2 linked regions of the Roseimaritima multifibrata genome follow. The protein of the gene in region 2 binds, or shares a complex with, the protein of the main gene of each other region. Links are inferred from orthologs where the notes say so. Each region holds a gene or a part of one and is shown on either strand. Other genes may lie near its edges.

Region 1 (15,704 bases), 600 kb from region 2 along the record:
TCGGTCGCGCGTTATATCGCCAACCAGCTAGGACAGCCCCCGTTTCAGGGACTGCCAAACTGCTGAGCAATAATTGACCAGAAACCAGAACGATTAACAAGAAACCAGAAGACCGCCGGGACCTGATCCTCGAATCCCCGCATCGATGGCTCTAAAGAGCCGACAGCGAAACGGGGCCGGCGGCAGGAATGTTTCCTGCCTTCGGAGCTTGAACTTGTTTTCCTCCGCCGCTTTGCACTTCTACGGAAATCTCATCTCCGGAGGCTGCCGCCGCTTCCCCCTGCGATGGACCGGCTAACTGCAAAGCTCCCAAAACGTCGGCTTGGTTCACCAAATCACGCAAAATGATCGGCTGATCCGGGCTGTTGCCGGGATAGATAGCCAACAACGGGATCGATTGACTTTCCAGTTCAATCAGCTTCTTTTTGATTTCCTCGTTGTAGTCACTCCAGTCTGCCAACATCGGAACCACATCCAGTTCGGCCAACAGATCCGCGGTGGAATCGGTGTTGATCGCACTGTGATAATTCCATTTACAGGTAGCACACCAGCTGGCCGTGAAATCGATCATCACGGTTTTTCCTTCGCTGCGAAGCTGAGTCAATTTTGCTTCATCGTAAGGCTGCCATGGAACGATCACATCGCCGGGCATCAAGAACCGGAAAGCCAAGAAACCGATCAACGCGGCACTTGCTACCCCAGCTCCCCAACTGGCCAAACGTTTCGAAAGTGTCTCCCAGTTCGGTACTTTTCCGATCATCCAACAACCAAACCAAACTCCGATCAAAGCGACAAACACAGGCAACTTTTGATCGTCCGAGAACATATTGAAGAAGAACGCGACCGTTCCCAACAGGACAAACGCCATCAACTGCTTAAGCGTTTCCATCCAGGCACCTGGCTTAGGCAACCAGCTGACCAGTCGTGGGCTAACGCCAATCAACAGGAAGGGAAGCGACATCCCAATCCCCATCGCGGTGAAAACGGCAAAGATCAGCAGCGGTGATTGCCCTAGCAGCAACCCCAACACCAAACCGAGTAACGGGCCTCCGCAAGGAGTCGCAATGACGGTGGTGAACAGGCCCTTCGAATAAGCTCCGACAGCTCCTTCATGATGCTGCATCTCTTGCGAGAATTTCCCCGAGGCGAAACCGGGGACGGGAATTTCCCAGACACCTAAGAAGCTAAGCGCCATCGCAAAAATCAGCACCGTAAGGGCCAATTTGAATTCGATATGCGTGAACTGCTCGCCCCAGCCAAACGAGAAGAAGGAAGCCAGCCCCGCCAGCACCCAAAAGACCGAAAGGACTCCTAAGGAGTACCACATATTGCTGGAAAAAATCGCTTTACGATCCTGACCAGCTTGGTCGGTCAGCGACATCAACTTCAGGCCTAAAACAGGCAGCACGCAGGGCATCAGATTCAAGATCAATCCGGCTCCAAGCCCCATCAGCAACATCATTACGACCGAATAGGACTTCTTGGTTTCCTGACCGTAAACGGTCGGTGCCGCAGCCGCTTCGGGAGCGTTATCCCATTTGGTTTCGGCAATAAAATCCATTACCTCGGCACGTTTGGCAGAAGCAAACTGGACAGCCGCCGGAGCCCCTTTGCCGTTTTCGCCAACCTGCAATTCCGTTTGAAATCGCAGGCCTTTAGGAAGCAGGCAACTGGTGTCCTGACATGCTTGATAGGCGATATACCCTTCGACCGGATGGGTCCCGGGGACCGCATCCTCAGGAATTTTCAGTTCGATCGTCCAGGTCGTTTTACCTTTTTGATACGTCGCTTCACCGATCGGTGTGTCTAGCGTGACCGGATCCTCCGACGGGGTCGGCATCCCAGGCTGCAGGACACCACGCTTGGTCAACACAAAATTGGTAGCGAAATTTTCGTCTTTGATCGAACCCGGATAGACATGAAACGAAGCGTCAGGATTCGCCGTTAGTTTCAATTCCACCGCGTCACCTGGCTTGGCGGTCGCAGGCAAAAGTTCACCGGTCCACTCAACGGCATAGTCGCCATCGCGGAAAGTGGCTTCGGTCGTTACCGGTTGATAGGTCCCTTTGTAGGCAGCGGTTAAATCCATTTCAAAGGGACGACACGAACCGCCCGTTTGACACGTCAGCCCGTTGGCCTTGATCTTGATGACAGCCGCGTCGGGCTGAACGCCAGCGGCGAATTCAATCTCCGCGGTCCAACGCACGGCCGTTTCGAATTCTTCGATCGTGACATCGGGCCATTCGGGGGCCTGACTTCGTTTGGGGTCTTTATCCGAAACAAAGGGGCTTAGCAGTTTTGCTTGACTGCCGTCCGCCATGGTAAATTTGGTTGGCAGTGGGCCACCGGGAGGCTGAGTCGTCGAATAGACGTGCCAAGCCGGCGACAGTTTTGCATCGATGTGCAAGCGTCCAACCGCCCCCTCGTCGGCCGCTTCGAAGCTGGCCTGCAGCTCGATCACGTCTCCATTCGCGTCTTCGTTCGGAAAGGAGAGAGAAGGAAAGCCATTTCCCAGTTGAGCCGACGCGTTCGACAACGGTCCGGCCAGTGCCAATACGACGACCGCCAATATCGGTTGCCAGAGTCTTCGAAATTGCATGGGACGGATGCGAGGAATCATCGATTCGGCCTTCATCTTACTAACCGCGTATGTGAGTACGGACCGCAACGCCAGACAGGCGGAAAAATTAGCGAGCCAAGAAGTAGTTTATCGCAAATTGCTGAAGTTGTTCGACCCTATTCCGGGCAACATCTTCCGTGATTTTTTCGCTCAGTCGTCCGGCTTTCTCTTCCCAAGAAATCCAGACAACCCAGTTTACCAGTGAAAAGAGACTGCTAACGTCACCTAAGTGTCTCGCCAGCTCAGCCTCCTGTTCAGAAAATGAACAGTGCTGACGATATCCCGCCAGCGCGGCAGGCCAAACAACTTTTTCTAAACAGTCACCCCACTCCGCGTTCATCTGGAACAACGGGCTTAAATTCGATGTCAATTTTTGAATCCCCCATCGCAACAAAAAGCCATGGGCGAATCGGGAAAGGTCGACCGCCGGGGTATCGATTCGCATCGCATCAAAATCAATCAATCCGCTGACCTGGGCATTCTGAAACAACACATGTTGCTCATGAACGTCGCGCAAAACCGTCTGAACCGGATAAGCGATCGTTTGGGCAATCGCCAGCCATTCGGTGATCGCTTGACCATGGGTTTGCCAACAGGCCCGAGCCACTCGATCCGCCGCCCCTAACCATTCGCGTCCGTCCAGACGATCTGCATCTAGTGGCCCCGCTTCCCACCAATCTTGAACGACCTGCAACCGCTGACAGCGTTCCAGTACGGCTGGCGGAACCACCGTTTGCCGGCCGGTCTCAGAAAACGTTTGTTGATTTGCCGCGGCATGGACTTGGGCGATGGCAGCGGCGCCTTTCTGCACCGCTTCGGACAGCTCTTGATGTGTCAACGTTTGTGGCCGCCAAGGTTCCCCCTCGATCCATTCGGTCACTTCCCAAATCCGCTGCTGATGCGTCAGGCAGCTCGATCCGTCAACGCTGCGGATCCACTGCGGAACCAAAGCACAGCCCGCCTGCCGAACGGCCGAAACAAACCGCTGCACGTCTCGGACTCGATCACCGGAAATCCCTTCAGGCCAACCGCGAACGACCACGTTTTGCGGCACCCCCATCTCCCTGCGAACCAGGACCCGAAAGACCAAGGCCCCACTAAGGCCACCGGACAATGGCTGGCATTCGACAACATGGGGCTCTAGTCCCCAGGCATCGAGAACGGCGATCGGAAGCGAGAGCCCTACGGTTCCCATTGGTCAATATCCCTGTTCTCTATATCCATCCCTGATCTCAAACGGTTGATCCGAAGGCCCAAACCCGAAGCCCCTAAGATAACGCCGCCTGTATCTTGCCAACTCTTTCACTCCAGATTCCCGGGTCGCCGCTGATGCGTACGGTGCGGCTTCCGTCCTCTTGTAGCAGGATCTGAATCCAGAGCATTTCCTGCGGCATCTCGGCGGCGAACCGGTCCGCCCATTCAATCAAAGTGACCGCCGGTTCCTCAAACAGTTCATCGATTCCCAGTTCCCACAATTCGTCTTCGTCAACGATTCGATAGGCATCCAGGTGAGTCAAGCGCCGCTTGGCTTGGTACTCCTGCACGACGGTAAAAGTTGGGCTGGTAACCGTTCCTTTTTCGACGCCAATGGTTTCTGCAAAACGCTGCGCCAAAAACGTTTTCCCGGCACCCAGGGTCCCGACCAATCCCAAACCACAACGTTCGGGAAGATGCAGATCAAGCAACTGAGCAAAGGCAAGCGTTTCTTCGGGCGTACGCCACTGCAGCGTCGCCAGCAGCGAGTGCTGTGAATGGAACATGACAGGCTCCTCACTCATCACTGTTCTCCGTGTATGTAGCCGCTTGGAGACAACCGTTCCAGCTTTCCGGTTTTCTGCATCCACAATCCGGTCCGGCCGGTCAACGTTCCGATCTTGGTCAAAGGGACTCGCACATCCTCGGGCAGGGCAGCCTCCGCAGCCATCGCACGCTGGGCGGCTTTCGGTTCCATCGCGACGATCAATTCAAAATCTTCACCATCGCCCAGTGCATGTTCCAGCAGCGTCCCGCCTTGTTGCTCCGCCCAAGGCCCCGCATCTGGATGGATCGGAATCGCCTCCATATCCAGTTCCACGCCCAATGCGCTCGACGCACACAGCCGATCAAGATCCAGCGACAACCCGTCACTCACATCCATCGCCGCATGCACGCCACCGATCGCACGCAACCGTCGCGCGAATTCGATCCGCGGAGTGAACCGCAGGTGTCGTCCTAACAAGCTTCCGCCGAAGGCTCCCGACACCAAAACCGAATCTCCCTCTTTGGCTCCACTGCGGAGCCACGCCTGCCCACTTTCGACATGTCCGATCGCGGTGACCGAAATCGCCAAAGGCCCGTCGTAGACGGTAATGTCTCCGCCGGCAATGGCGACCTGGTATTGATCGCAAATCTCCAAAATCCCTTCGTAACAGGCTGCGGCAATTTCAGTCGCCGAGCGCGTTGGCAGGGAAAGATTCACCAGAATTGCCGCCGGTTCGGCGCCCATTGCGGCTAAATCACTCAGATTGATCGCGACCGCTTTCCTGCCGACCTCGGCAAGCGAATGTTGATCGGCTAGGAAATCGACTCCGTCGACAATCCCATCACTTGCCAAAACCAGCTCTTTACCAGCCTGCGGCACGAAGACGGCTCCGTCATCGCCGATCCCGACCTTCACTTGAGGCAAATTGGCTTGTCGGCCCCGAAGCCATGCTAAAAAACTTTGTTCCACGTCGGTTCATTCCCGGTTGAAGATAATCAAACCCTTTACAATCGAGGCCTTACAATACCTCCTTTGATCGGTTTTGATCACCACCGATTAATCTCTAGTCTCCTGAGGGTCCCCCACGATGGCCACCACGCAGTCGCTTTCTGCCGCAGATATCAAGGTCGACCAGACGCAGTGCTTTATTGATGGAAAATGGGTCGATGCGGCGAGCGGCAAAACCTTTGCCACGATCAACCCCGCCACCGAGCAAGAAATCGCCCAGGTCGCCGAAGGGGATGCAGAGGATGTCGACCGGGCCGCCAAGGCGGCTCGCAAAGCGTTTGACAGTGGTCCGTGGCGGACAATGGACGCCCGCGACCGAGGCCGGCTGATGTACAAACTGGCCGATCGGATCGAAGCGGACATGGAGGAATTGGCGGCTCTGGAAACTCTGGACAACGGCAAACCGATCACCGAAAGCCGAACAGCCGACCTTCCGCTGGTGATCGATGCGATCCGGTATTACGCGGGCTATGCCGACAAAATCCACGGCAGCACCATTCCGATCCGCGGCAACCACCTCTGCTACACACGGCGCGAAGCGGTCGGAGTCGCTGGACAGATCATCCCTTGGAATTTCCCCATGTTGATGACCGCCTGGAAATGGGGGCCCGCCCTCGCCGCCGGCTGCACGATCGTGATGAAACCAGCCGAGCAAACCCCGCTGACTTGCCTGCGAATGGCTCACCTGGCTCAAGAGGTAGGCATCCCTGACGGCGTGATCAACGTTGTCCCCGGTTTCGGCCCGACCGCCGGAGCCGCTGTGGTCAAACATCCTCAAATCGATAAAGTCGCGTTCACGGGTGAACATCGCACGGCTCAGATTATCACACGCGATTCCGCGGAAACGCTAAAACGCCTGACTTTTGAATTAGGTGGCAAAAGCCCTAACGTCATTTTCGCCGATGCCGACCTGGACGCAGCCGCCCACGGGGCTTATGTCGGGCTGTACCTGAATCAGGGACAATGCTGCTGCGCAGGCAGTCGCTTGTTTGTCGAAAAATCGGTCCATGAACCATTCATGGAAAAACTGACCGCCCTCACATCCTCACGGCGATTAGGAAACCCGTTTTCCCCCGACACCGATCAAGGCCCACAAATCGACCAAGCTCAATTCGACAAGATCCTTTCTTACATCGACAAGGGGCAAGCAGAAGGAGCCGAGTGTGTGCAAGGTGGCAAACGTCACGGCGACGTCGGGTACTTTATTGAACCGACGATTTTTGATGGAGTCACCGACCAAATGGCGATCGCTCAGGATGAAATTTTCGGGCCGGTGCTAAGCGTGCTTACGTTTGACGATCACGAGGAAATCATCCGTCGTGCCAACGACACGTTCTACGGACTGGCGGCCGCAGTTTGGACACGTGACATCTCGAAGGCTCATGATTATGCTGCCCGCGTCCGTGCCGGTACGGTATGGGTCAATTGCTACGATGTCTTTGATGCCGCGGCCCCATTCGGCGGATTCAAGATGAGCGGCTACGGCCGTGAACTTGGCGAAGAGGGTTTGAAGGCTTACACCGAATCGAAAACCGTCACGATCGCCTTGGGCTAACTGCCCCCAACTCGAAACCGAACTCCAACGGCAACTTTAAGCGAATGGATCTAACCACCGACACGCAGTCCGCATTCCAGTGGATATCGGCACTCCCCTGGATGCTGCTGGCGATGGTAGCGTTGCCGCTGCTGATCCTCGCACGTTTCTTTCGGGTCTATCCCTCCTGGCTTTGGCTGGGGGTGCTGACGACATCGTTAATTGCTTCTTTGCTGACCATCACCAACAACCAGTTGCTGATAATGGTCGCCCTCTTGGATGGGCTGCTGGTTGCGGTTGTCGGTTTGGATTTGATGTTTTTGTGGCTTTCCACTTCCAATGGTTTGAGGGCTTGGCGAGACATCCCCAGCACCGCTTCGATCGGCAAAGCGATGGCCTATGACCTGACGATCGAGAACACCACCTTCACGACGATCCGCGGAGCGGTACGCGACGATTTACCTGAACCATTCCGAGGCGATCCAGACCAACATCCCCTGAAACTACCTCGTTCATCGCGGATCACCGTCCAACGCCGAATCACTCCGCTGCAGCGAGGAGCGTTCAACCTAAAGCGCGTCTACGTCCGCGCCCGCAGCCAACTTGGGTTCTGGCAACGGTTCCTACAGATCGATGTCGAAGACCGGCTAAAGGTCTATCCCGACATGCAGCAGTTGTCCGATTACGCATTGCTGGCTCGAACCAATCGCCTCAGTTTGATTGGCGTACGGCGAACAAGAAGGATCGGACAGGACAGCGACTTCGAACGATTGCGTGATTACTCACGTGACGACAATTACCGCCACATCGACTGGCGCAGCACGGCCCGACGGCGGAAGCTGACAGTCCGCCAGTTCCAGAGCGATCAAAGTCAGCGTCTGATTTTCATGCTCGACTGCGGGCGGATGATGACCAACGAGAGGGCAGGGTACTCGCTCCTCGATCACGCCCTCAACGCCTCTTTGATGCTGGCTTACGTCGCCCTTGAACAAGGGGATGCGGTCGGCATGCTTTGCTTCTCCGACACGATCCATGCCTACATCCCACCTCGAGGCGGGAAGAACCAGATGAACCGGTTGATCCAAGCCGGCTACGACCAGTTTCCACGTCTGGTTGAATCGAGGTACGACGAAGCTTTCCTGTATCTATCGAATCACTGCAAACGGCGTTCGATGGTCGTACTGGAAACGAACATCATCGACGAAGTCAACGCCGCGCAAGTGGTCGACTACCTGGGCAACATCAGCGGACGGCACCTACCTGTCGGAGTCCTCCTCCGCGACCGTCAAATGTTCGACACCGCCGACCATCCCGGCGGAGGCAGAGAGAACATGCTCCGAGCCGCCGTAGCCAGCGAGATCCTCTGCTGGCGAGACCAAGTGATCCGCGACCTAACCCACCGAGGAGTCCTAATGGTCGACACCTTCCCAGACGAACTAACCGCCCCCCTAGTCAACCAATACCTAGAAATCAAAGCCAAGCACCTGCTGTAGTTGGGAGACAAGGAGACAAGGAGACAAGGAGACAAGGAGACAAGGAGTTGGGAGTTGGGAGTTGGGAGTTGGGAGTTGGGAGCTGGGACAAAAAAGCGCACACTCCTTCACTCCTTCACTCCTTCACTCCTTCACTCCTTCACTCCTTCACTCCTTCACTCCTTCACTCCGTGTCTCCGTGTCTCCGTGTCTCCGTGTCTCCGTGTCTCCGTGTCTCCGTGTCTCCCCCACTCCTCATGATTGAACTGGTCGACCGATGGTCTAAAATGGGATTTAGGCGAGCTTGTTGCTCGGCCACGATTTTGGGGTTCGGATTTTTCGCTACTGGAGTCAGAAAGTTAATATCTACGATTGGCACAACTTCAGTCCGCTTCGCTTCTGTGCGAAAGTCTTTGTAGCTCTCGCTCTGTTGATGCTGGCGACGACGTCTTCTGCATCAGCGAATGAACCTCCTGCCGATGAACGGATCATCGAATGGCGATTCGATGGGGACGCGCAACCCTCGACGTGGACTGGCACCCCCGGCAAGCTTGGCGAGGGACCACGGCCGCCCAAACATCCTGAATTTAAAAGCGACAACAAGGCGATGTCCTTTGCGGGGCATGAAAGTGCGATCCTGATTAAAGACCAGGAGCAAGGCGGCGATGTCGATATTCGTTTTGGTAGTGGTGAGACCTTTGCCTTCGAAACATGGGTGAAGTTCAAAACCATTCGTCCAGGACAAACGGCCTACGTATTGGGTAAAGGACGACACCCAAAACATGGCGACGATTTCGAAGATAACAATCAAAATTACTCCGTTCGGTTTCAAGGAACCGGCGGCGGTGCCCGATTCGGAATTCTCTTCACTAGCGAACATCCCGAAACGAAGAAACGTGCTTGGCATCGCTGGTGGAGCGAAGCCAGCGTGCCAGCTACCGGATGGCACCATGTGGCGTTGCAATTCACGTTCGGAAAAAGCGACAGCTTGCTTGCCTGGATCGACGGGCAAGCGGTCACAGGCACATGGGACGAAAGTGGCGCGACCGACCTACCACCGGTGCAAGACGCCGACGATCTAGTCATCGGCACCGGCTTTAACCGCAGCGCAGGTTCATCGTTTCAAGGATGGCTGGACAACTTTGCGATCTATCGCTCTGGATTTGATCCGACGAAAATTGCTCAGCAGTACAACTTTGTCCCGCCGCCTCCTGCGGTAACTCCCGAGATGATTCCAGCGGGCAAGGTGCTGGTGCAGATCAGCGAGAAAGACGTTCCGAAATCCAATAGCTGGCCGGAAGCCCCGCAAGTTACCGAAACCTTTGAAGAAGAAGTCTTCGGACTTTTCGAACTTCCACACAAGTACGTCTCGACAGGCGTTCGGGGCGAGCGGGCCAATCCGTCTCACCTACGAGCCTCGGCGATCGTAAACCTACCCGCTGGCAAGCACCGCCTGCTGCTCCGTGGCCGTGGTGCGTGCCGGCTTTCGATCGACGGAAAACAGATACTTAAGACCTCGACACGGCCACCTGATCCCGGCGGCTACGCTCCCCTTTCGATGCAGGATGAATACCTGGATCTGGGACCGGACTTCCGCTTTGCACCGCCAGGCAATCGCGATACTTGGTCCGAATTCGAATCCCAAGGAGGCGAACATTTTGTTGTTTTGGAAACGATGGTCGGTGGCGTCGCCGGCGGCAGCACTTTCCGACCCGATCTAGGGGAGACCGTCGTTGCCGTGTCGTTGGAAGGAAGCGAAACATGGTCGCTACTTTCCCCTGGAGACCGTGAAGTTCGATACACCGACGAAGGCTGGCAAGCCTACGAATCCGAACGCCGCGAAGTGCTGGCTAAAATCAACGCCGCAGCGCGAGCCGAACGCCGAGTGGCCAACCAAGACTACTGGAATCAACGTCGCACGGCCGCTGCGAAGTGGTTGGACGAAACCGAAAAAGTAGCGGTCCCGAAACTGCCAAGTGGTTATTCCGCTCATAACCCGATCGATCATTTCCTTGCCGCTCGAATCGTCGACGTCCAACAAGACTCGGCGGAGGGTGATGCAAAAGGTGTCGACTATTTCGAACAGATCCGCCCTCTGCTGGAATCGCGTTGCTACGACTGCCATCAGGGCAAAAAGGCTCAGGGAAGTCTGCGGATGGATGATCACGAATCGGTGTTGGCAGGTGGAGATTACGACGGACACGCAATCGTTCCCCGCAACGTTGACGAAAGTGCGCTGATCGATCGCGTCACCGCGGAGGACGAAGATGTTGTCATGCCGCCCAAAGGTGCACGGTTAACCGACGCCGAAGTCGATCTGCTGAAACGCTGGATCAAGGAAGGTGCCGTATGGCCGCAGTTCGATGTCGATAATTTCCAGCCGACTCCGCTTTCCAATGACCTCAGCTTTCTCCGCCGCGTGTCGCTGGACACCATCGGTGTGCCGCCGACCGAATCCGAAATCGCTGCATTTCTTGCGAGCGCCCCAGAAACACGTCGCGACGAAGTGATTGACCGGTTACTGGACGATCCTCGCTGGGCCGATCACCGGATGGGTTATTGGCTGGACGTGCTGGCCGAAAACCCCAACATGATCAACCCGACGCTGAACAACACCGGTCCTTTCCGCTGGTGGTTATATGAGTCGCTGTTGGACAACAAACCGGTGGACCTCTTCGTAACCGAGCTGATCCGAATGGAAGGGAGCGAGCGACTGGGCGGCCCCGCCGGCTTCGCCACCGCAACGCAGAACGACCTACCAATGGCAGCCAAAGGGATCATCGTCAGCTCCGCGTTTCTCGGAGTCGAAATGAAATGTGCCCGCTGCCACGACGCACCGTCACACGTTTCTCTGCAGGAAGATTTGCTGCAGGTCGCCGCACTGCTGAAACAAAAACCTATCAAACTGCCCGCCTCCAGTAGCGTGCCGGTCGGTCGCCTGAGCGTAGGTAGCCGCAAACCTCTGATTGAAGTCACCCTGCAACCGGGAACCGTCGTCGAACCGGCTTGGCCGTTCGCTCGCTACTGCGATGAATCGGTCGCGGATGCCCTGGCTGAAAACCCCGAAAACTCGCGAGACCGGCTCGCCGCTCTGATCACCGCCCCACAGAACGAACGCTTCGCCCAAGTGATGGTCAACCGGATCTGGCAGCGTCTGATGGGCAGAGGCTTGGTCGTCAGCGTGTCGGACTGGGAAAAGTCCGGTCCCTCGCATCCCGACCTACTGAAGTGGCTCGGGCATCAGTTCGTCGCCTCCGGATATGACACCAAAGCGATCACTCGCCTGATCTTGAATTCACATGCATACCAACGTGCAACGGATGCGACCCTGACCGAAACCAGCCCACTTTTCATCTCACCGGCGCCGCGGCGATTAACCGCCGAACAGATCGTTGATTCGGCATTCCACGCAACCGGGACTCCGTTTGATCTGGAAGAGGTCAGCCTGGATATCGATAGCGTCCGCGCCATGGCGACCACGATCACACTGGGAAAAGCAAGCCGAAGCTGGATGCTCGCATCCAGTTCAAACGAACGCGATCGCCCCAGTCTTGGACTGCCGAAGATCACGGCCGTAACAAGCGTGTTAAAAACCTTCGGCTGGCGTGGAGCGAGGCAGGATCCAAAAAGCATTCGCGACTCCGAATCCAACATGCTTCAACCTGCGATCTTTGCCAACGGCGTGATGAGCACCTGGCTGACGCGGCTGAGTGACCAGCACGGGATCACACAGCTTGCACTGGAGGACCAGTCCGTCGACCAGTTAGTCGATCGAGTCTTCCTCAGGCTGCTCACACGAAAACCGTCGGCCGAAGAGAAAGAACGTTACGTACGTTTCCTTTCCGAAGGCTACGAAAGTCGCGTGATCCCGGAAGCAAAGCGAATCACCCCGCCCACCGGCAAACGCGGACCCGTCCGTTACGTTAGCTGGTCCAACCACGTCGACGGCCCCGCCAACACACTGGCGATAGAAAAGGAAGCGGACGCCCGCCGCGGCGCCCCACCCACCAATGCCCTAGACAACGACTGGCGTCTCCGCATGGAAGACATGTTATGGGCCGTCCTCAATGCACCCGAGTGGTTTTACACACCATAAAACAAGTAATATCCAAATCAAACGTAGCTGCCGTCGCCAGACGGTGGATCCCACGCTCTGGCAAACGCACCTACCATGGATACCCGACCATTTCATCCCCGGACACCATCATGAACCGACGACACTTCCTCGCTCAAACGGGTGCACTTGCCGGAGCCGCCCAACTCAGTCACTCCGCATTCGCCTCGCCGGCCGCGATCAACGTCCCCAAAGGCAAAGCCGAAAACGTCATCTTCATCTGGCTGGGGGGCGGAATGTCTCAGATCGACACTTTCGATCCCAAAAAACGAGGCAACTCCAAAACTTCACCAAAGCTGTCCGGAGCCGAGTACGACTCGATCGACACCGCCGTGCCTGGAGTCCAATTCTGTGAACACCTACACCGCACGGCGAAGCTTGCCGATCGCCTCACCGTTATCCGGTCGATAAACCATCACCTCGTCGACGAACATGCGTTCGGCACCAACTTCGTCCACACCGGGCGTCTGATTAGCGGAAGTATTACCTATCCTTCGATCGGAGCCATTATCAGCCACGTGCGTGGTCCGGTCAGCCCCGACGTTCCCGCCTACATGCTGATCGGCTATCCCAACGTCAGCCGCGGTCCTGGCTTCCTAGGCGCCAAAGCGGGCTACGTTTACCTGGTCGATACCGACAGCGGCCCTGCAGGCTTTTCGCGGCCAGAAGACGTAACGGCTCTTCGAGTCCAACGAAGACAGCAACTCCTCAAGCCACTCACCGACCGAGTCCCGGACAACTCCGTCGTCGCCCAGTACCGGACGGCTCAAGCCGAAGCACTGCGTCTGGCCGGCCCCGACTTCATGCGGCACTTCCGCCTGCAGGACGAACCCGCCGACTTGCGGAATGGATATGGAGGCGAATTCGGACAACGCTGCCTGCTTGCGCGACGTCTTGTGCAAGCCGGAGTCCGATTCGTCGAGGTCTCCCACAACTTGAACTTCGTCAACGGCACCGGCTGGGACACCCACAACGAAGGCCAACAGAACCAGCATCTTCTCATCAGAGACCTAGACATCGCCTTATCCGCGCTGATCACGGACCTTGAGCAACAGTCGATCCTCGACAAGACATTAGTCGTAATCGGCACCGAGTTCGGACGTCCCGCCGCCTACGACGCCCGAGGCGGACGCGGGCACCAAGGCAGCTGCTTCAGCCTGCTCTTAGCCGGAGGCGGCCTGAACCACCAAGGCGCCTACGGAGTCACCGACGAGCTAAGCAAGACGATCGAAGAAAACCCAGTCAGCGTCCCCGACTTCCACGCAACAATACACGCCGCACTAGGCATCAACCCATCCCACGAACTATTCGACGGCTCCCGCCCCATCCCCATCACCGACCAAGGAACCCCAATAGCATCCCTATTCAGCTAAGCAAAAAGAGACAAGGAGTTGGGAGCTGGGAGTGAAGGAGTTGGGAGACAAGGAGACAAGGAGACAAGGAGTTGGGAGTTGGGAGCTGGGAGCTGGGAGACAAGGAGACAAGGAGACAAGGAGCTGGGAGCTGGGAGCTGGGAGTCAAAGAAAAAACTAGCTCGCGGCGCGCACTCCTTCACTCCTTCACTCCTTCACTCCTTCACTCCGTGTCTCCGTGTCTCCGTGTCTCCGTGTCTCCCCAACCGGTCCCGCACCTTGACGCCGAGGGCTCACCTCCGCAATACTCCTACCAAAGCGCCCGTGGCACAATTGGATAGCGCGTCGGCCTCCGAAGCCGAAGGTTGTGGGTTCGAACCCCGCCGGGCGTACTGAGCAGAAAGCAGCAGAATCGTTACTCAAAACGATACCGAACAGCGTGTCTGTGCGGCGATTCCCCAAGATTTAATCCGGTAGTACTACCGGGGTAGTACAAGGATCGTTTCACATGGGGCATCTAAAGCGTGGATCTGTCCCGTCTTGTCGGCATCACAAGCCCACTGATCAGGCTGCCGTCACCATCGTTGGTGCTGACCACTATCTCGCTAAGCCGCCCGCAAAGCAGAGCACGCACGACTCCTGGCTGAATTCGCGGCTACGAGCAAAGTCACAAAGGACTTCGCGGAGGTTGAGAACGTCATCCTTATGGTCCAAGTGCTGCCCGCTTACGGGGAGTTCACCCAGACCTACTACGTCAAAGATGGCAAGCCCGCGAACGAACTTGACGCGTTGCGGGCAGTGATGCGCGACGCCAAGGTTTTGTTTTCCCATTTGCCAACGGAACAGTTTGGCCCACTGGCGATATAGACGGTGAGGCAGCGATCGATAGAACGTGGGCAAGCTCGCACGACCAACAAGAACATGCATCGACTAACGCGAATCTTCCGCTGGGCCGCCGCTGAGGAAATGGTGCCTGGCAATTTACTGCACTCACTAAACGCAGCTCCTGGCCTGAAAAAGGACGCTGCAATGCACGAGAGCCTGATCCGATCCTGCCCGTAGCGATCAATATCGTGGAACAGACGATTCCACACCTACCTGAGGTCACACGTGACATCCTTTCGGACGTGACGGAGTCAGTGAATGGTTACGGTAACGCGACTCGTCGAGCCGACGTAAAGGACTTGACCTTCCCAGAAATCCTGCAGGAGATCATGAACCGAGTATTGGCGGCGGAACGACAAAGCCAAGCCGAACTGGTGGAGGCACGAACGCGAGCGGAAGTCGAGCAGATCGAATCCGAATCACGAGCGGAAGTCACGCGACGTGATGGTCAGACGGAAGCCGAATCGCAAGGAACGAGCCAAGACGATGGAGAGCCACCTGGCACTGCTGCGACTTGTCGAACTCGAATCGCTGCGTGAACTCGCGCAGAACGGTAACGCACGACGATATCTCGGTCTCGACCGAGTCAGTCTAAACGGAACGGATTCAGGAAAGCACAATTCGTGATGGATACGAGTCGGGCATTCCGATTCAATTCAAGCAGGATCGATGATTCGATCATCGGTCCTGCGATTTTTCGTCCTTGGAATGTGCCGGAAGCACCCAACCGGCGATGCCTGGGAACATAGCCGTCAGATTAGAACGCCAGCAGCACATCGCTCTGTCTCTAGGCTTCCGGCAGTAACCGTTTTTGATGCTTGTTAGGCACTCGAAACCGTTCCCACAGAGAATGTCTTACCCGATGATGCAATCGCTGGGGTAGCTCAGGCTCTGATTCTCACAACTGATCAGCAAGATGCACAGGCAGTAGCGGAACGGCGACGGTAAACAGAAATCATCAAACCGACTCCCAGCACT
Region 2 (15,668 bases):
CCATAATCCGCTGGCCGTCAGTTTTGCAATGATCGCGTCGCGATCAAGCGAACGAGGTTCTGCCGCTCCGAAGTCGACCGCTTCGTCGCCATCGACGTCGATCACCAACGATTCGAATTTTCGTTTTGCCCCGCGGTTTACCGCAGCGACAACGCCGGCGGCAGGAGCGGTGTAGACGACGCCTTCTGTCTTTTTGTCTTCGAAGACAGGCTGCCCAAGTTGGACTCGGTCGCCAGGCTGGACCAACATGGTGGGACGCATCCCAATGTAGTCGTCCCCTATTAATGCCACCTGGCGAGAATGCGGCGCTTGCTCAACCCGCTGCTCCGGCGAACCGGTGATCGGCAGGTTAAGTCCTTTCTTGATTACGGTCATGAATGAAGTTCCGGGAACCGCTGCTAAAAGTTTGTGAAAATAATCACAAGGTATTCTAAAAAAGAACCCGCGACGCACGTGTATTTATCGCGGGAAGCTCTTTTTAGCAGATGGTCGGCGATTGACAAAGGTGCCCTGGAGGGGCATTAAAAGAAAAATAGGTGTGGCTTGCGGGGGTCTATCTCACTGCCGCAGGACTGGTCCTAACGGCGATCCCTGCGTACCTTCACTGCGTACATTCACTAACACAAGCTTACTTTCTTTCTTTTTTGGAGTGACTTTGAAAATGGTTCTTAAATTCTCTTCGGTCCGTTTTATGGCAGCGACGTCGGTATTGTTGGCAATGTTAGGATTAGGGGTAACCGGCTGCGAAAAGAAGCCTGCGGACCCAGAACCAGCCCCGGCGGTCGATGATCATGGACACAGCCACGAAGACGGCCACGGCCACGATGAAGATCATGGCGATCACGAAGGGGAGGATGGGCACCATGAAGGGCGTGCGGAAGGCGATCATGACGACCATGCGGGGCACGATCACACGCTTGGTCCAAACGGCGGTCATTTCGCCGATCTGGAGCCAGCGGATATCGAGGCCGAATGGGTGATTTTGGATGAAGGAAAAGAGCTGCAAGTTTTCTTTCCTGAATCGGCTGCGGAAGTCTCCGCCGTCACTTTTCAGGTGACCCTTGGCGACGAAAAATTGCCGCCCTATAGCCTCAAGCAAAATAAAGAACTTGGCGTTAGGGCTTGGCGATTAGCGGACCCTGCGTTATTTAATCATGTGAAAATGACTGCCGATAAAAAGTCGGGGGTGAAAGTCAGCCTTGTCGCGACCACTGGTGATAAGGAATCGAAAGCCGTTATCACCCACCACCAACACTAATTTTCGGATTTGCGCAAAGCCTGCGGCAGGGATGTCCCTGCGAGGGGGGAAACGCGGTCCATTTAGAAATAGCTGATACCGTTTATTCCGGAGCGAGCGTGCTGCTGCAAGGCATCCCGGATTCGCGAGAGTCCGGACATGGCGTCTTGGGGTCACCAAGGCTCTGTGAGAGTTCCCTTTTATTGCAAGTAGCTTTGGCATGCGTCGCGAAGACATTCGAAACATCGTTATTATCGCCCACGTCGACCATGGGAAAACCACCCTCGTCGACTGTTTGCTGCGTCAGAGCGGTCAGTTCCGTGATAATCAGCTTTCAGGAGAACGTGTTCTTGATTCCAATGATTTGGAAAAAGAACGTGGGATTACCATTCTTTCCAAGAACATCTCGATCCCCTACCGAGGGGTCAAGATCAACATCATCGACACCCCGGGTCACGCGGATTTCGGCGGCGAAGTCGAACGCGTGGTTCAGATGGCCGATGGAGCCTTGGTGTTGGTCGACGCCGCAGAGGGCCCGATGCCGCAAACCCGGTTTGTGCTTGAAAAGGCTCTGGAAGCTGGCGTCAAGCCAATTGTGGTCGTCAATAAGGTCGATCGCCCGGATGGTCGCCCGGCCGAAGCGCTCGACGAGGCGTTGGAACTGCTGGCGGACCTCGGTGGTGAAGAACAGTTGGATGACGTCCGTTATGTCTACACGTCTGCAAAAGAGGGCTTTGCCACTCTAGATCCCACTCAGCGTGGCGAAGACATGCGTCCGCTGTTGGACTTGGTTGTCGATTCGCTGCCCGGACCTGAAGTCGATCCTGATGCTCCGCTGCAGATGATGGTCACCACGCTGGACTGGTCGGAGTATGTCGGCAGAATCGCCGTGGGGCGAATTCGTGCTGGGAATATGACACCGAATCAAACAATCGAATTGCATCAGCAGAAAGGTCCTACGGCTCAGAAGATTGCCGGGTTGTATACCTTTGACATGCTGGGACGCGCTTCGACAGAGCTGGCAACCGCCGGTGACATCGTCGCCGTTGAAGGTTTAGCCGACGTTGAAATCGGAGACACGATTTCGGTGGCTGGAGCGAATAACGCCCTGCCCCGTCTGAAGGTTGACGAGCCGACTTTGGAGATGGTTTTCAGTGTGAACACTTCGCCATTTGTTGGCCGCGAAGGAAAGTACGTCACAACCCGTCAGCTTAAAGCTCGCTTGATGAAAGAGCTTGAGCGAAACGTGGCACTGCGTGTTGAAATGGTCGAGGGGACCGAAGCCTACGCGGTTCGCGGACGTGGTGTGTTGCACTTGGCGATTCTTGTTGAAACCATGCGTCGAGAAGGTTTCGAATTGAGCGTTGGGAAACCACGAGTTGTCTTCAAGACCATCGACGGCAAACAGCACGAACCGTTCGAAGTTTTGAACGTCGAAGTCCCCACGGAAAACATGGGACCGGTTATGGAACTGGTCGGTTTGCGCCGCGGACAGCTGGAAGAAATGCAGCAGCGCAATGAATACAGCGTCCTGCGATTCTTGATTCCCGCTCGTGGCTTGATCGGATTGCGGACTCGATTGTTGAACATGACTCGCGGGACCGCGATCATGCACAACCGTTTTTACGGTTATCAACCAGTTGAAGGGGATGTCCCCGCACGTAGTAACGGCGTGTTGATTTCAATGGTCGCCGGCAAAGCGATGCCATTTGCGATGTTCACCCTGCAGGATCGAAGCGATCTGTTTGTCCCTCCAGGTGCAGAGATCTACGAAGGGATGATCGTTGGCGAAAATGCTCGCGAAAGTGACATGACGGTGAACCCTTGCCGCGAAAAGAAACTGACCAACATGCGAGCAAGTGGCAGTGACGAAAATGTCATTCTGAAGCCACCACGCGAACTATCCCTTGAAGCGGCTCTAGAGTACATCGAGGCCGATGAGCTTGTGGAAGTCACGCCGACCAAGATTCGCCTGCGTAAAATCATGTTGAAAGAATCCGAGCGTCGACGTGGTGGACGCCGAATGGCTGGCGTCCGCTAACGCGTTTTGTGTTTTGAATGTAGCTGCCGTCATCGGGCGGTGGTCTACATTCTGGCAACGCGTCGACACGATTGAATCCCGCCTCATTTGCTAAGATCTGAACGCGGTTTGATGTAGCTTATTTGTGGCGGCCTCTCCATGAGGCGTCACGGCCGCACGCCGTGCAGTAGCGTTTCTTTGCGCTTGATTTAGGTGTTCCTGTCCTCTTCTGCGTATGTCCTTTTTCTGATGCCTTCTGAAGCGATCCGATTACCTATTTTGATTTGTGGCGTCCCGGGAGTCCCCGGTTTTAATGCCTACCATCATTTTCGGAAACGCTTTCCTGGTGAAGGGCAAGTGATCGCGATCCACCCCAGTCGCAATCGACGATTGACCGGTGAAGGAGTTGTCAGTTGCGACACGTTTGACGCGGAAGCTTTGGCCGAATTGTGGGACAAGCATCGTTTTGGCAGTGTCCTAAGTTTTGCCGGTTCTTGCAATTTGAAGGCCTGTGAGCTGGACCCTGAAATGGCGGACCGGGTCAATGTCTTGGGGACTCGAAACGTTGCCATGCTTGCTGCGGCGCATGGAACACGCATGATTCATCTTTCCTCGGATTTGGTTTTTGCGGGACGCGACGGCGGGCAGTACTTGGAAGACGATACTCCCGATCCGGTCACGGTGTACGGAAAGACGATGGTGATCGGTGAACAGGTTGTTCAGGATCTGCATCCCGACAGCTGTGTGCTGCGGATCTCCTTGCCGATGGGATTGAGTGCCAACGGGCATGCCGGCGCGATCGACTGGATTGAATCGCGGTTTGCCAGAAACCTGCCTGCCACGCTTTATTACGACGAGGTCCGCACGCCGACTTATGTGGGGTGCATGAATCGTCTGTATGAGCGTTTGCTTGGCAATCGTTTGGCCGGATTGTTCCATGCGGGCGCTCCTCGGCAGCTGAGTCTTTATCAGATCGCGCAAGTTATTAATCGAGTCGGTGGCTATTCCCCGGATCTTTTAAAGGGCTGCCCACGTGTCGATGCTGGCCCAATGCCTCCCAGGGCGGGCGATGTGACGATGGATTCCAGTCGGCTGTTGTCGGAGCTAGGGGGCGAAATTTTCCAGCCCTGGCCATTAAATGCTGATTGGGTGCCTGAAGGCCAAAATTGGCATGTTGAACCACTGGGTGGTGAGGTGGGGCCTCTGCAGATTCGTGCGACGCTTATCTAACGATTTGCCGGGACTTTCGTCACGATCTTGTCAATGACGTGCCGATGTTGTTATAATGAAGGACTACACGGCCTGTTTCAAAACGGAAGCAAGTCGCCTGCCTTACCTTCCTGCCAACCTGCCTATCCATCATGCGGCTACACGCAGTCCCAAGCGGCCTGTCGCTTTTGCTGCTGGTTTTCATCGCTTGTCCTGCAAGAACCGATGAGCCGGTTAAAAAAGCGACTCCTCAATCCTCTTCCGCCATGGAAGCGTATCTGGCTACCGGTGCTGACTTAGTTCGCTCGCACTGCCTGGATTGTCACAACGAAGATTTTCAGGAAGCCGAAGTCGATTTGTCGGCTTTCGCGGACCCCGAAAAACTGGCGGCCGATCAAGAGCTTTGGCGTCGTGCGTTGCAGATGATTAAGTTTGGTGCGATGCCGCCAGCGGACGCGGAACCGTTCACCGACACGCAGCGTGAAGCCTTTGTTCATACGTTGACCGCGGCGCTTAACCAAGCGGCCTGTGACCTGGATCCTAAACCGGGCAAGGTGACCGTTCGTCGCCTGAACCGTTCGGAATACGACAATACCGTAAGCGATCTATTTAAGACTCGGATTTCGGTTGCCGCTGATTTTCCGCAGGATGAAGTTGGGGCCGGGTTCGACAATAACGGCGACGTTCTATCGGTCCCGCCAATGCTGTTTGAAAAATACATCGCAGCTGCCGAGCAAATTTCGAAACAGGTGGTTTTTGATCCCAGCACGATTGAAAAGAAAACACACGAACTCTCCGGCGACCAAATTCATGTGGTTGGCGAATCTTGGGTCGGGAGCTTCTTTGGCCACTTCCTTGCGAAGGACGCTTTCGCTTGGACGGAAGTGACCGTTCCCTACGCTGGCAAGTATCGACTAGAAATTTCGGCCGGAGCGCCAAAGAAGGGTGAAAAGGTTCGCATCGGGGTCTTCAATGCCGCCGGTGAGCCGTTGGGCGAGAAAGAATTTGACTACTTCGGTGGCGGTGGATCAAGCGATCGGGAAGCGTTAGACGTCAACCTGAAAAAAGGTTTAAACCGCTTCCTCTTTGCGTTGTTGCCCCCAGAAGAGAAAGTCGTCGAAGACAAAGACAAAGACAAAGACAAAGACAAAGCTGGCGACGATAAAGCCAAAGCCGCCGAAGTTGCAAAAGCAAAAGAGAAGGAAAAGAAGGAACAGGAAGCTGCGGACGAAGCGGCTCAAATCAAGTTGCCAGACTTTGCGTTGTTGACCGATCAAGTGATCGCCGAAGGCCGAGCGGCCGTCGGTAAGACTCTTAAAATCAGCCGGAAGATCGAGCAGCTGCCGGTTGTGATGATGATTCGCAAGGCGAGCTTCCGTGGACCGAGTGAGCTGCCCGATGAAATTTACCCCGCATCCCATCGTGTTCTGATCACGGTTACCCCCAAGAAGGGAGTTTCCAATCGGCAAGCTGCTAAGGAATGTCTGAAACCGTTTTTGCGTCGCGCGTTTCGCGGGCCTGTCGACGACGCCACTGTCGACCGTTATGCCCGTTTGGCGGAGATGGCATCCAAGCGAGAAAAATCGTTTGAACGCGGGATGCAGGTCGCTGTCAGCGCGATTTTGCTCTCGCCGCGGTTCCTGTTTCGCTCGGAATTGCCAGGGCCCGATTCAAAGGGGAAACCAGGGGATGTTCAGCCGATTGAAGATTTTCAATTGGCCAGTCGGCTCTCCTATTTCCTCTGGAGCAGCATGCCGGATGAGGAACTGTTGCAACTGGCTGCCGAAGGCCGTTTGAACGATGAAGCGGTGTTGCGTGATCAAGTGAAACGGATGATCGCGGATAAGCGAGCGGTCGCCCTTGCAGACAATTTTGCTGCCCAGTGGTTGGGGCTGCGAAACCTGGATGTTGTCGAACCGAACACGGACCAGTTTCCGCAGTTTGACGATTCACTAAGGAACGCCATGCGGACCGAAACGTTGATGGTTTTCCAAGATGTTGTTGACAATAACCGCAGCGTTGTGACCCTGCTTGATTCGCCCGAGACGTTTCTGAACGAGCGGTTAGCGAAACATTATGGAATCGATGGGGTTAAAGGTGATGACTTCCGGCGTGTTTCGGTTGCCGAGCACGGACGAGCTGGGATCCTCACCCATGCAAGTGTTCTAACCCTTACCAGTTATCCCGGACGAACCTCGCCGGTGTTGCGAGGCAAGTGGGTCCTCGAAAATATCCTTGGCACGCGGCCTCCAGATCCTCCGCCAGGCGTTCCTGAATTGGACGTGACGTCGGAAGCCAATCCGACGGCCTCGTTGCGTAAACAACTTGAACAGCACCGCGCGGACCCAGGATGTGCATCCTGTCACGTTGTGATGGATGACATCGGGTTTGGATTGGATCACTTTGGACCGATCGGGAATTACCGTGACGATGACAACGGCAAACCGATCGATTCGACAGGCACGCTGCCTGGCGGTCGAGCCTTTGATGGGGCTTTGCCTCTGATTCAGCAGATCCGCGATGCCGAAACCGCAAGCTTTGTTGAAACCGTCGCCAACCGTCTGTTAACCTATGCGATTGGTCGCGAATTAACCGTTACAGATACTTGTTTTTTAGTTGATGTTGTTGCTCAATCCGCTAAACAGGATCATCGCTTTGTTGATCTTGCCACCGCGGTTGTGCTGAGTAAGCCATTTCGCTTTCACACTTTGGAAGAGAATTAGAATGACTACGCCACGATTGAACCGCCGAACGTTGTTGCGAGGAACCGGAGCCCTGATGGGGTTGCCGATGCTGGAAGCTATGGTCACTCGCCAGAGTGCAGCTGCGGCGGCCGCGGCCTCTCCTACTGCCAACACGCGGATGGCCTGCATCTTTTTCCCTAACGGGGCGATCATGCCTGACTGGACTCCTAAGGGGGCCGGTGCCGATTGGGAAATTTCGAAAACGCTAAAGCCTTTCGAACCGTTCAAATCCAAAATCAACGTCATCTCTGGATTGGCGCTTGATAAGGGACGGTCCAATGGAGATGGTGCTGGAGACCACGCTCGTTGCTCGGCCAGTTTCTTGACGGCTTCTCAGCCCGTCAAAACCGCAAGTAACATTCACGTTGGGATTTCGGTTGACCAAGTGGCCGCTCAGCAGTTGGATGGCCAAAACAAACTCAGCTCGATTGAGCTGGGGCTAACGTCCAGTCGCAACGCTGGGAGTTGCGATTCAGGTTATAGCTGTGCGTACTCTTCAAACATCTCTTGGCGCAGTGCGACCCAAGCGACGTCCAAAGAAGTCACGCCGCGTCTGGCGTTTGAGCGTCTGTTTGGCAACGGAGACGTTGCGGGACGGCGGGAACGTGATTTCTACCGCACCAGTATTCTCGATGTCGTCGCCGAAGATGCTCAGCACTTGCTGAAGCACGCGAGCGGTTCGGACAAACGGAAGCTGGGCGAGTACTTCGAATCGGTCCGCGATCTGGAACAACGGATCGTGCGAGCGGAAGCCGAAGATCGAGCCGCCCTGCCCGATCTGGATGTCCCCGAAGGGCGTCCCGAATCGTTCCGTGAGCACGCACGCCTGATGTTTGATGTCATGGCGTTAGGCTTTCAGACGAATTCGACGCGGGTTGCCACGATGATGTTGGACAACGCCGGTGGCGGTCGAGCCTATCGCGAAGTTGGCGTGAATGATTCGCATCACGGTCTAAGCCATCATCGCAACGACGTGGACAAGGTCAAAAGCCTTTCAACGATCGATCACTACCTGGCTGAACAGGCTGCGTACTTCCTCGAGAAACTGGATTCGATTCCTGAGGGCGAGGGAACGCTGCTGGATCACTGCATGGTGATGTACGGAAGTGGAATCAGCGATGGTAATCGCCATCAGCATGACCAGCTGCCCGTCGTGATGGCTGGTAGTGCAAACGGTCAATTCAAAACCGGTCAGCACATGGTGACCGGCAAAGAAATTCCGATGGCCAATCTTTACATGTCGATGTTGGATGCGATGGGTACGCCCGCCGAATCGATCGGCGACAGCACCGGCCGCTTTGATTTGATCAAGGCGTAACAAAGGCTTGCAAAAAAAGCGGGCGGCCGGTAATAACCGGCCGCCATGCGAGACGCATGCATACTAGCGGAGCGGCGCAAACGGCTTGTTGATTTAGTGATTGTCGCCTTTCGCTCGGCGAAAGAACGCTCTCTTCAAGCTACTTTCGCCGAGCGAAAGGCGACAATCTTTCTCCGCTTTCGCCTAAATCAACAGGCGGCAACCCAACCGCAAGACTCAGCGTCCGGCCAACCGGCAGTGACCTTGTTAGCGGCCTCGTTGCAGTCCCGGCTGGATGTCGATATCCAGCGGAGCAAATTCTTTGCGAGCTAGTTTCTCCAATGCGATCGCTCCCATAACGGCATTGTCGGTGCACAGTTCTGGCGGGGCAATCTGCAGTTCGAACCCGTCCTCGTCGGCCGCTTGTTGAAGCGCCGCGCGGAGGATTCGATTTGCTGCGACGCCGCCGCCAACGCATAGGCGTTTCGCTTGAGATTCGCGGATCGCCCGGCGGCTTTTGGCGACTAAAACGTCGATCACGGCCTGCTGGAATGAGGCACAGATGTCGGCGATTTCTTGTTCGCTGAGGTTTAGTTGGGAGAAGTCTTTTTCACCAGGGCCGACCAGTTCGTAGCGAACGGCCGTTTTGAGGCCGCTGAAACTGAAATCGAACCCCGGTTTGTTCAGCATGGAGCGAGGAAATCGAAATTTTTTCGGATCACCCGATGCAGCGGCTCGCGAAACGGCTGGGCCACCGGGGAAATCCAGCCCCAGCATCGCAGCGACTTTATCAAACGCTTCTCCAGCGGCATCGTCAATCGTTCCCCCTAGGTACGTCAGGTCGAGAGGACCTTGGCAGTCATACAGGCTGGTGTGACCTCCGCTGACCACCAATCCGATGCAAGGGTAAATCGACTGCTCGGAGGCAAGCTGGCAGGCGTAGATATGGGCATAGAGGTGATTGATCGCAATCAGCGGCTTTTCCCAAGCAACCGCCAGCGTCTTGGCGGCGACCAGGCCAACCAGCAATGAGCCCGCTAAACCAGGGGTTTGGGCGACGGCGATCGCGGTCAAATCCTCGGGTTTGAGGCCTGATTTGCGGATCGCCGTATCGATCACCGGAAGGATTCGTTCGACGTGTGCCCGGGCAGCGACCTCGGGCACAACCCCCCGAAAATGCTCGTGGAGTTCGGTTTGAGTTGCCAGAGCATCCCCTAAAACCGATCCGTCCAGACCAATTACAGCGGCAGCCGTCTCGTCGCAAGTCGATTCAATTGTCAGAATAGCCATTCGAGTAGTTTGCGAAATGTTTGGAAGCCGACCAAGGGGGCATCCGCGTGGTAAACTAGGGCTTCCCCGAAAATTTAAATTAGAGTCGTACGGACTGGTCCTCCGGGCCCCGCCAGGGTGATTGTGGCCATGGTGATTGTGCCCCGGGTGCCGGTAAGCCAAAACGGCGAAATATTAAAATAGAATGAAAGCGATGCATCGGCCTTCCCTGCTTGCATCTTTCCCCCACCATTATTGATTTCACTTCCAGGAGAGTTCACTTGCCGATCGATGCCGAATTTCAAGCCGCACTAGAGCGGGCCGGATACGAATTGCCCGAACCGATGGCTGAAAAGATTGAAGCGTACGTTCGAGTGCTATGGGATTGGAATGAACGTCTCAATTTGACTAGGCATACTGACTGGCAGACTTTTGTCGAACGAGACCTGCGCGATGTCCTGCAATTGGTGCCCCTGATCGAACCCAATGAAGAGGTTTTGGATCTAGGGTCAGGAGGAGGCGTTCCGGGGATTCCTTTAGCGATCCTGCGTCCCGACATTCAGGTTTCGCTAGCCGAATCGGTTGGGAAACGGGCAACAGTATTGAACACCTTTGTCGAAGAGCTTGATCTGCCGGTACCCGTCTATGCGGCCCGCGGCGAAGACATTCTGGAAGATTTTCGGTTTGAAACCATTGTCGTCAGGGCGGTTGGTTCGATGCTGAAAATCTGTAACTGGATCGCCCCACACTGGCCGTCGGTTGGGCGCATACTAATGATCAAAGGCCCGAAATGGGTCGAAGAGCGAGGCGAAGCAAGGCATTTTGGTGCGATGGAACAACTGGACCTACGAAAACTTGCCACCTATCCCCTGGGCGACGGCGAGAACGAAGGGGTCATCCTGCAGGTGATGCCGGCCGCTCGCATTCGCGAGTAAAGATCCCGCCGTTTGAATTCCCCCCCCCTTTATCCGTCATGGTCATCAGGAGACTTACCAGTGCCCATTTATGAATACGATTGTCAGACCTGCAAGCACCCGGTCGAAGTGCTACTAAATCGGGCCGATGAAACCCCGGAGTGCCCCGATTGTGGAGGCGAAAAGCTAACACGGCTACTAAGCGTCCCCGCGACCCCCAGCGTCCGCTCCGGTAGTGGAAGTCTGCCAGTCGCCGCAGAGAGCTGCGCAGCCCCACGCTGCTGTGGTGGCGGCTGTCAGTAAATAGAATCAAAGCAAGCACAGGGGTCGTCCGGCAACACACACCAAGGCTCCGCGATCAACCAAACACCGCCGAGCAACTGCCAACGCCGCGGGCAATCTTAGCGGAACGACGCGAGCCGTCCGGCAACACAACCCAAGGCTCCGCGATCAACCAAACGACGCCGAGCATCTGCCAACGCCGCGCGGCAATCTTAGCGGAACGGCGCGAGTCGTCCGGCAACACAACCCAAGGCTCCGCGATCAACCAAACGACGCCGAGCAACTGCCAACGCCGCGCGGCAATCTTAGCGGAACGGCGCGAGCCGTCCGGCAATACAACCCAAGACTCCGCGATCAACCAAACGCCGCCGAGCAACTGCCAACGCCGCGCGGCAATCTTAGCGGAACGGCGCGAGCCGTCCGGCAACACAACCCACGACTCCGCGATCAACCAAACGACGCCGAGCATCTGCCAACGCCGCGGGCAATCTTAGCGGAACGGCGCGAGCCGTCCGGCAACACAGCCCACGGCTCCGCGATCCACCAAACGCCGCCGAGCATCTGCCAACGCCACGCGGCAATCTTAGCGGAACGGCGCGAGCCGTCCGGCAACACAGCCCAAGACTCCGCGATCAACCAAACGACGCCGAGCAACTGCCAACGCCGCGGGCGATCGATTGCGTCCGGGAAGAATGTTTAATCGACGATGCATCCGAAAATCCCAACCCGCAGCGTGAGTTTTGATGTTGCGCTTTTTAAGGTGATTGCTGTGGTCAATCGTCCTGATTTCCGTACTCTTGCGGATGCCTCAAATCATTCGGCTTTTCCAGCACCTTTTTAGCTCCAAGTATCCAGAGTTCCGTTTCCGGGCTTGCCCCGGCGGGCTCGCAACTGGCAGCTACCTTATTGGGCGATCAAAAGGCTGGCGGAGAAGGATGAATTAGCAAAGAGGCATGGGGGTAGCTGCCAGTTGTTGCCCCGGACCGGGACAAGCCCGGCGGAAGCAAAGTAGCCCACTCCAAAACACGCAACTTCAAAAAACGTAACCGAGGAACTAGGACCACGGTCTGCAATCCCTCGTTCGCGCAGCGGGTTGGGATTGCGACAGCCTGCGTGCCCGAAGAGTCGGCCTCGTTAAATGCCGGGCAGAACCAATGCGAACCGTTCTAGAGATCGTTAATGAATCACCATTCGATTTCACATCCCGCGCGAATGGCGACACTATCCAATCCCGGTCAACATTGCCTAGCGGATTACTTCTTTATGTAAGACCTGGTCCCACGAATCGATCCCGATCGTCTTCAGGTACTTGTCTGCCTGCAAATCTTCCTCAGGGGTCCCGAGTGCTTGGTATAAAAACCAAATCGGTTTCTTGCCAAGCGGCTCCTTCTCGTCATCCGGGAATTTCCGCAGCCCGATTCTTAACCCACCCTCATGTCGATTGTCGATCCAGTTGTGATATTGCCACGATTTTATCGAGGAGAGGCTCTGTATTTTCTTCCAGGCCAACGCCATTCCCGCAGCTTGGTCTTGCAGTGATTTTTCCGAATAGTCTTTCGAATTGAATCCGTTTTCTGAAAGATGAACGGGCCGCACTTCGCCTTGATAACGCATCTTGGGCAATTTCATGTATGCATCTAATACCTCTAAGTTTTTAGGCGTAATCTTGGGCGTTTCAAAACTGAATGTTGCTTGGTGATCCTCCCAGGTTCTGGGGTTGAACAGGTTTTGCGGATAGGGGTGGTGCGCCAAACCCCAAGGGAAATCTCCTTCGGCTTGGCAAAAACGAACCAGCAGGTCCAGCATTCGCTTGGACCCGTATCCATCTTTGGTTCCCGGTTCTGCCCAGTGATGCGTAAGCGTGATCCACGACCGAGCATAGGGATCATATTGACGAGCAATTAGGTCGGTCAGACGCATCGAGCGTTGGTAGAGATCCATGTAGGTGATGTCGGATTGTCGGCCAGCATTGGTCCACACCCATCCGAAGTCAACTTCGTTGTGCACGATCCAGTGATGGACTCGTCCGTGTTCGCCATTGTCCTTCGACCAGCGTTTCGCCATGAAATTCAAAATGGCTCCGTAGTAGGCAATCCCATCGGGCGACGTAACGGCTGGCATCGCGAACGTGCCACTGGGGTCGGCATCGGGATGAGCCAACAAATGGGCGTCGCTGTCCCCTTTTGATTTTGGGTTGGTGATCAGCAGAATCGCAGAAACGAGTGCTCCATGTTTTTCGGCTTCAAGAAAAGTTTGATCCAGCCCCCGCAGCCTTTTTTCGTTGGCGTAGTACGTTCGTCCCTGCCAATGAATCGGAGTCGAGCCCTCCGTTGGCTTCGTCGATACGTATTGCTGAAGCGCCGCCAAGTTGACGGTTAGTGCGGTGATCCCGAGGTCCGCAATTTCGTTTTCGAGGGAGGGGGCGCGGCGGGCAGACCAACCGCCTAATCCTTTTTTCGACGCCGGTTGCACTTCTCTTAGGTCAGGCGATTCACAGTAGACGGATTGAGCGTAACGCGCGTGGCTAATCGCTTCGTCGCCGTTGGGATTACGACGGAGCAGTTGCCAGCGAGAAGTGAGCCGGTCCAGTTGTCGGTCTTCGAAGGTGATCAATCGTTGCACACGTGTGGTGAAATTGCCTTTTTCGTCGATAGAAACCGCCGTTGTCGATCGGTAAGGTGAGCTCGCCGAGACCAAGGTTTCCATTGGGATTTCGCCAATGAAGACATTGTCCGGCGATCCGCTGACGGTGCCAGAGATCGTAATGTCCTGCTCGCCAACACGGACATCAAGGATCCGACTGTCGAACGACTTCGCTAGGTACGTTTCCAGAGCCTCCGCCGTTGCGACGAATTTTGATTGATTGGAATCCGATGAAAATTCCCCAGCTCGCTTTCGCCGCAAATGGAGGTTGCGAATCTGCAGTTTTGTATCGGGTTTCATGCGTAAATCCCATCGCAACGATTTGGCCTCCGCGATCGGAAAGGTTTCTGATGCGACCAATTCGGCTCGATAAAGCGTAAAGACTTCGCTATGCCCAAATGGCTCAAGTGCAATGGAATGGTCTTTGGCGAACTGGGGACCCGGTAGCAAACGCATCTCCTCCACATCACCCACGCAGAAATATTCAAGTTCCAACACCCAGCTTCCCGCCGTGATCGGCGATTGGGGAGTCACTAACAGCGAAGTGGAATCATGAATTTCAATGGTCCCGTGTTCACTCTTAACGCTTTTCGCGAAGTCGGGTGAAAATGCAGTGACCGTGCACGCGATCGGTTTCGCGGAGTCCTTTTCGTTTGCGGAAAGAATGCAGGCGCAGGCGAGCCCAAGGACGAAAGCTATCGGACGAAGCATGGGAGGCTTTAGAGGTTTTTGAGGGTTTGGAGGTAGGGCGACAGATTGGGCGGGAGACTTGGAGGGGAGAGTTTCCGTGCGACGGTAAAGGACCCTTTTGTGCGGATCCTTTACCAGGAAAGCAAACGGTTCGATCTTTTATTTGCTTTGTTTGGGGGCCGGCTGACTTGCAATCCTTCCGGCAGTTCGTTCGGTAACAGGGTACCAATTTTCGATCAATTGGTTTAACTCTTCGACCCGTTGCGGCCGCTGGGAAGCCAGATTCTTCATTTCATGAGGGTCCTTTTTTAGATCAAATAGTTGAGGCTTGCCATCCTTTGGGGGGAATCTCATTTTTCCCGTATCTCCGTCGTACGTAAGCAATAACTTGTCGTTACCTTGAATCACCCAGCGGTACAGCAGCGAAGCCTGTGGGTTCTGGATGTCCGCGATGTCATGTGCAAAAGATTCGCCATAGATGGTGTCGCGATCGATTGGAGTGTCCTGCTCAAGATTGGGTAAGAGGTTTAACCCCGGAAGATTGGCGGGGATTTTCGCTCCTGCGGCAGCCAAGATAGTCGGCACAATATCGATGCTGCTGCAAAGTTCATTACGCATCGTCGGCGTGATTTTTCCGGGCCAGCGGAACATGATCGGAGTCCGTGTGCCGGCTTCATAGGGGCTGCGCTTGGAGCGTTCTGTGTATCCCTTGCCGTTGGGGTCTTGGATCCAACCATTGTCGGTGACATAAACCACTAACGTGTTTTCCGAAATGCCCTTTTCGTCCAATTTGTCTAGTAACTGCCCGCATGTTTCGTCAAACCAGTCGCACATTGCGTAGTACTTCGCGACCGATTCAGAGCGTCCAGGTTGTGCGTATTTGTTCAGAATGCGTTGAGGAGGATTGTGTGGAGTGTGGGGTAGGAATGGCGCGTACCAAAGCAGGAACGGTTTGTCTTGTTCGGTCGCACTATCAATAAACGCGTTAACCGGGGCCATTCCAGTACGCCCAATTGCTAACCCGTCGTCGCCATGTCGGCCTCCGGGTTTCGGAAAACCTCGAGTCATCCCAGCAGTAAATCCGCCTCGTTGATAATTCCCTTCCCACCATTTGCCAGATTGAAAACTAAGGTACCCCCGTTCGCCTAGCATTTGCGGCAGCGTTGGATGTTGGTCGATGTTGGAAATCAGTAGCTCGCGAGGATCCGTCCCCGTTTGCTGCTGATACATCCGGTTCGCTGCGGTTGCTGCTGGATCATTTCCCGTGATTCCGTTTTGATGGGAATAGAGACCTGTGATTAGGGTCGCCAACGAAGGTCGGCACAGTGCTGTCGGGACGTAGCCACGTTCAAACGTCGCACTT

The links.
Region 1: the proteins of tsaD (region 2) and tsaE are in contact, whole or in part, in a crystal structure (PDB 6N9A), measured with the Thermotoga maritima proteins. The link is inferred for Roseimaritima multifibrata from one-to-one orthologs. Residues at the interface, in WP_004082750.1 of Thermotoga maritima: Cys10, Asp11, Arg49, His50, Leu82, Gly84, Gly135, Gly136, Glu154, Thr155, Leu156, Asp157, Asp158, Ser159, Glu162, Asp165, Lys166, Arg169, Leu170, Tyr175, Lys213, Thr214, Leu217, Tyr218, Gln221, Arg222, Asn324; in WP_004082108.1 of Thermotoga maritima: Leu37, Gly38, Lys46, Lys57, Val59, Lys60, Ser61, Thr63, Phe64, Thr65, Leu66, Met67, Val69, Pro71, Tyr82, Arg83, Leu84, Asp86, Asp88, Phe89, Asp93, Ile128, Asp130, Glu131, Arg134.

Annotation. Positions count from the first base shown.
Region 1 is NZ_CP036262.1:5,509,938-5,525,641, forward strand. Bases 2,644-5,599 are described here. They hold tsaE (tRNA (adenosine(37)-N6)-threonylcarbamoyltransferase complex ATPase subunit type 1 TsaE), read right to left. Parts: upstream 4,399-5,599; coding sequence 3,889-4,398; downstream 2,644-3,888. Other genes in these bases: FF011L_RS20010 (phosphotransferase), read right to left, coding at 2,688-3,815; FF011L_RS20020 (thiamine-phosphate kinase), read right to left, coding at 4,398-5,330; FF011L_RS20025 (aldehyde dehydrogenase family protein), read left to right, coding at 5,449-5,599. Outside these bases: FF011L_RS20000 (hypothetical protein), read left to right, coding at 1-66; FF011L_RS20005 (protein-disulfide reductase DsbD family protein), read right to left, coding at 152-2,620; more of FF011L_RS20025, read left to right, coding at 5,600-6,924; FF011L_RS20030 (DUF58 domain-containing protein), read left to right, coding at 6,969-8,396; FF011L_RS20035 (DUF1553 domain-containing protein), read left to right, coding at 8,680-12,471; FF011L_RS20040 (DUF1501 domain-containing protein), read left to right, coding at 12,582-13,862; FF011L_RS26505 (hypothetical protein), read left to right, coding at 14,547-14,708; FF011L_RS20050 (SPFH domain-containing protein), read left to right, coding at 14,915-15,265; FF011L_RS20055 (PEP-CTERM sorting domain-containing protein), read right to left, coding at 15,635-15,704. UniProt on the Escherichia coli protein: Required for the formation of a threonylcarbamoyl group on adenosine at position 37 (t(6)A37) in tRNAs that read codons beginning with adenine.
Region 2 is NZ_CP036262.1:4,912,158-4,927,825, reverse strand. What follows is about bases 7,787-10,706. They hold tsaD (tRNA (adenosine(37)-N6)-threonylcarbamoyltransferase complex transferase subunit TsaD), read right to left. Parts: upstream 9,798-10,706; coding sequence 8,775-9,797; downstream 7,787-8,774. Other genes in these bases: rsmG (16S rRNA (guanine(527)-N(7))-methyltransferase RsmG), read left to right, coding at 10,058-10,706; FF011L_RS17785 (DUF1552 domain-containing protein), read left to right, coding at 7,787-8,528. Also shown: FF011L_RS17810 (Na(+)-translocating NADH-quinone reductase subunit A), read right to left, coding at 1-375; FF011L_RS26435 (hypothetical protein), read left to right, coding at 662-1,258; translational GTPase TypA, read left to right, coding at 1,458-3,278; FF011L_RS17795 (SDR family oxidoreductase), read left to right, coding at 3,507-4,487; FF011L_RS17790 (DUF1592 domain-containing protein), read left to right, coding at 4,619-7,189; more of FF011L_RS17785, read left to right, coding at 7,191-7,786; more of rsmG, read left to right, coding at 10,707-10,711; FF011L_RS17770 (FmdB family zinc ribbon protein), read left to right, coding at 10,772-10,993; FF011L_RS17765 (hypothetical protein), read right to left, coding at 11,049-11,441; FF011L_RS27075 (hypothetical protein), read left to right, coding at 11,679-11,813; FF011L_RS17760 (DUF5722 domain-containing protein), read right to left, coding at 12,218-14,326; FF011L_RS17755 (sulfatase family protein), read right to left, coding at 14,465-15,668.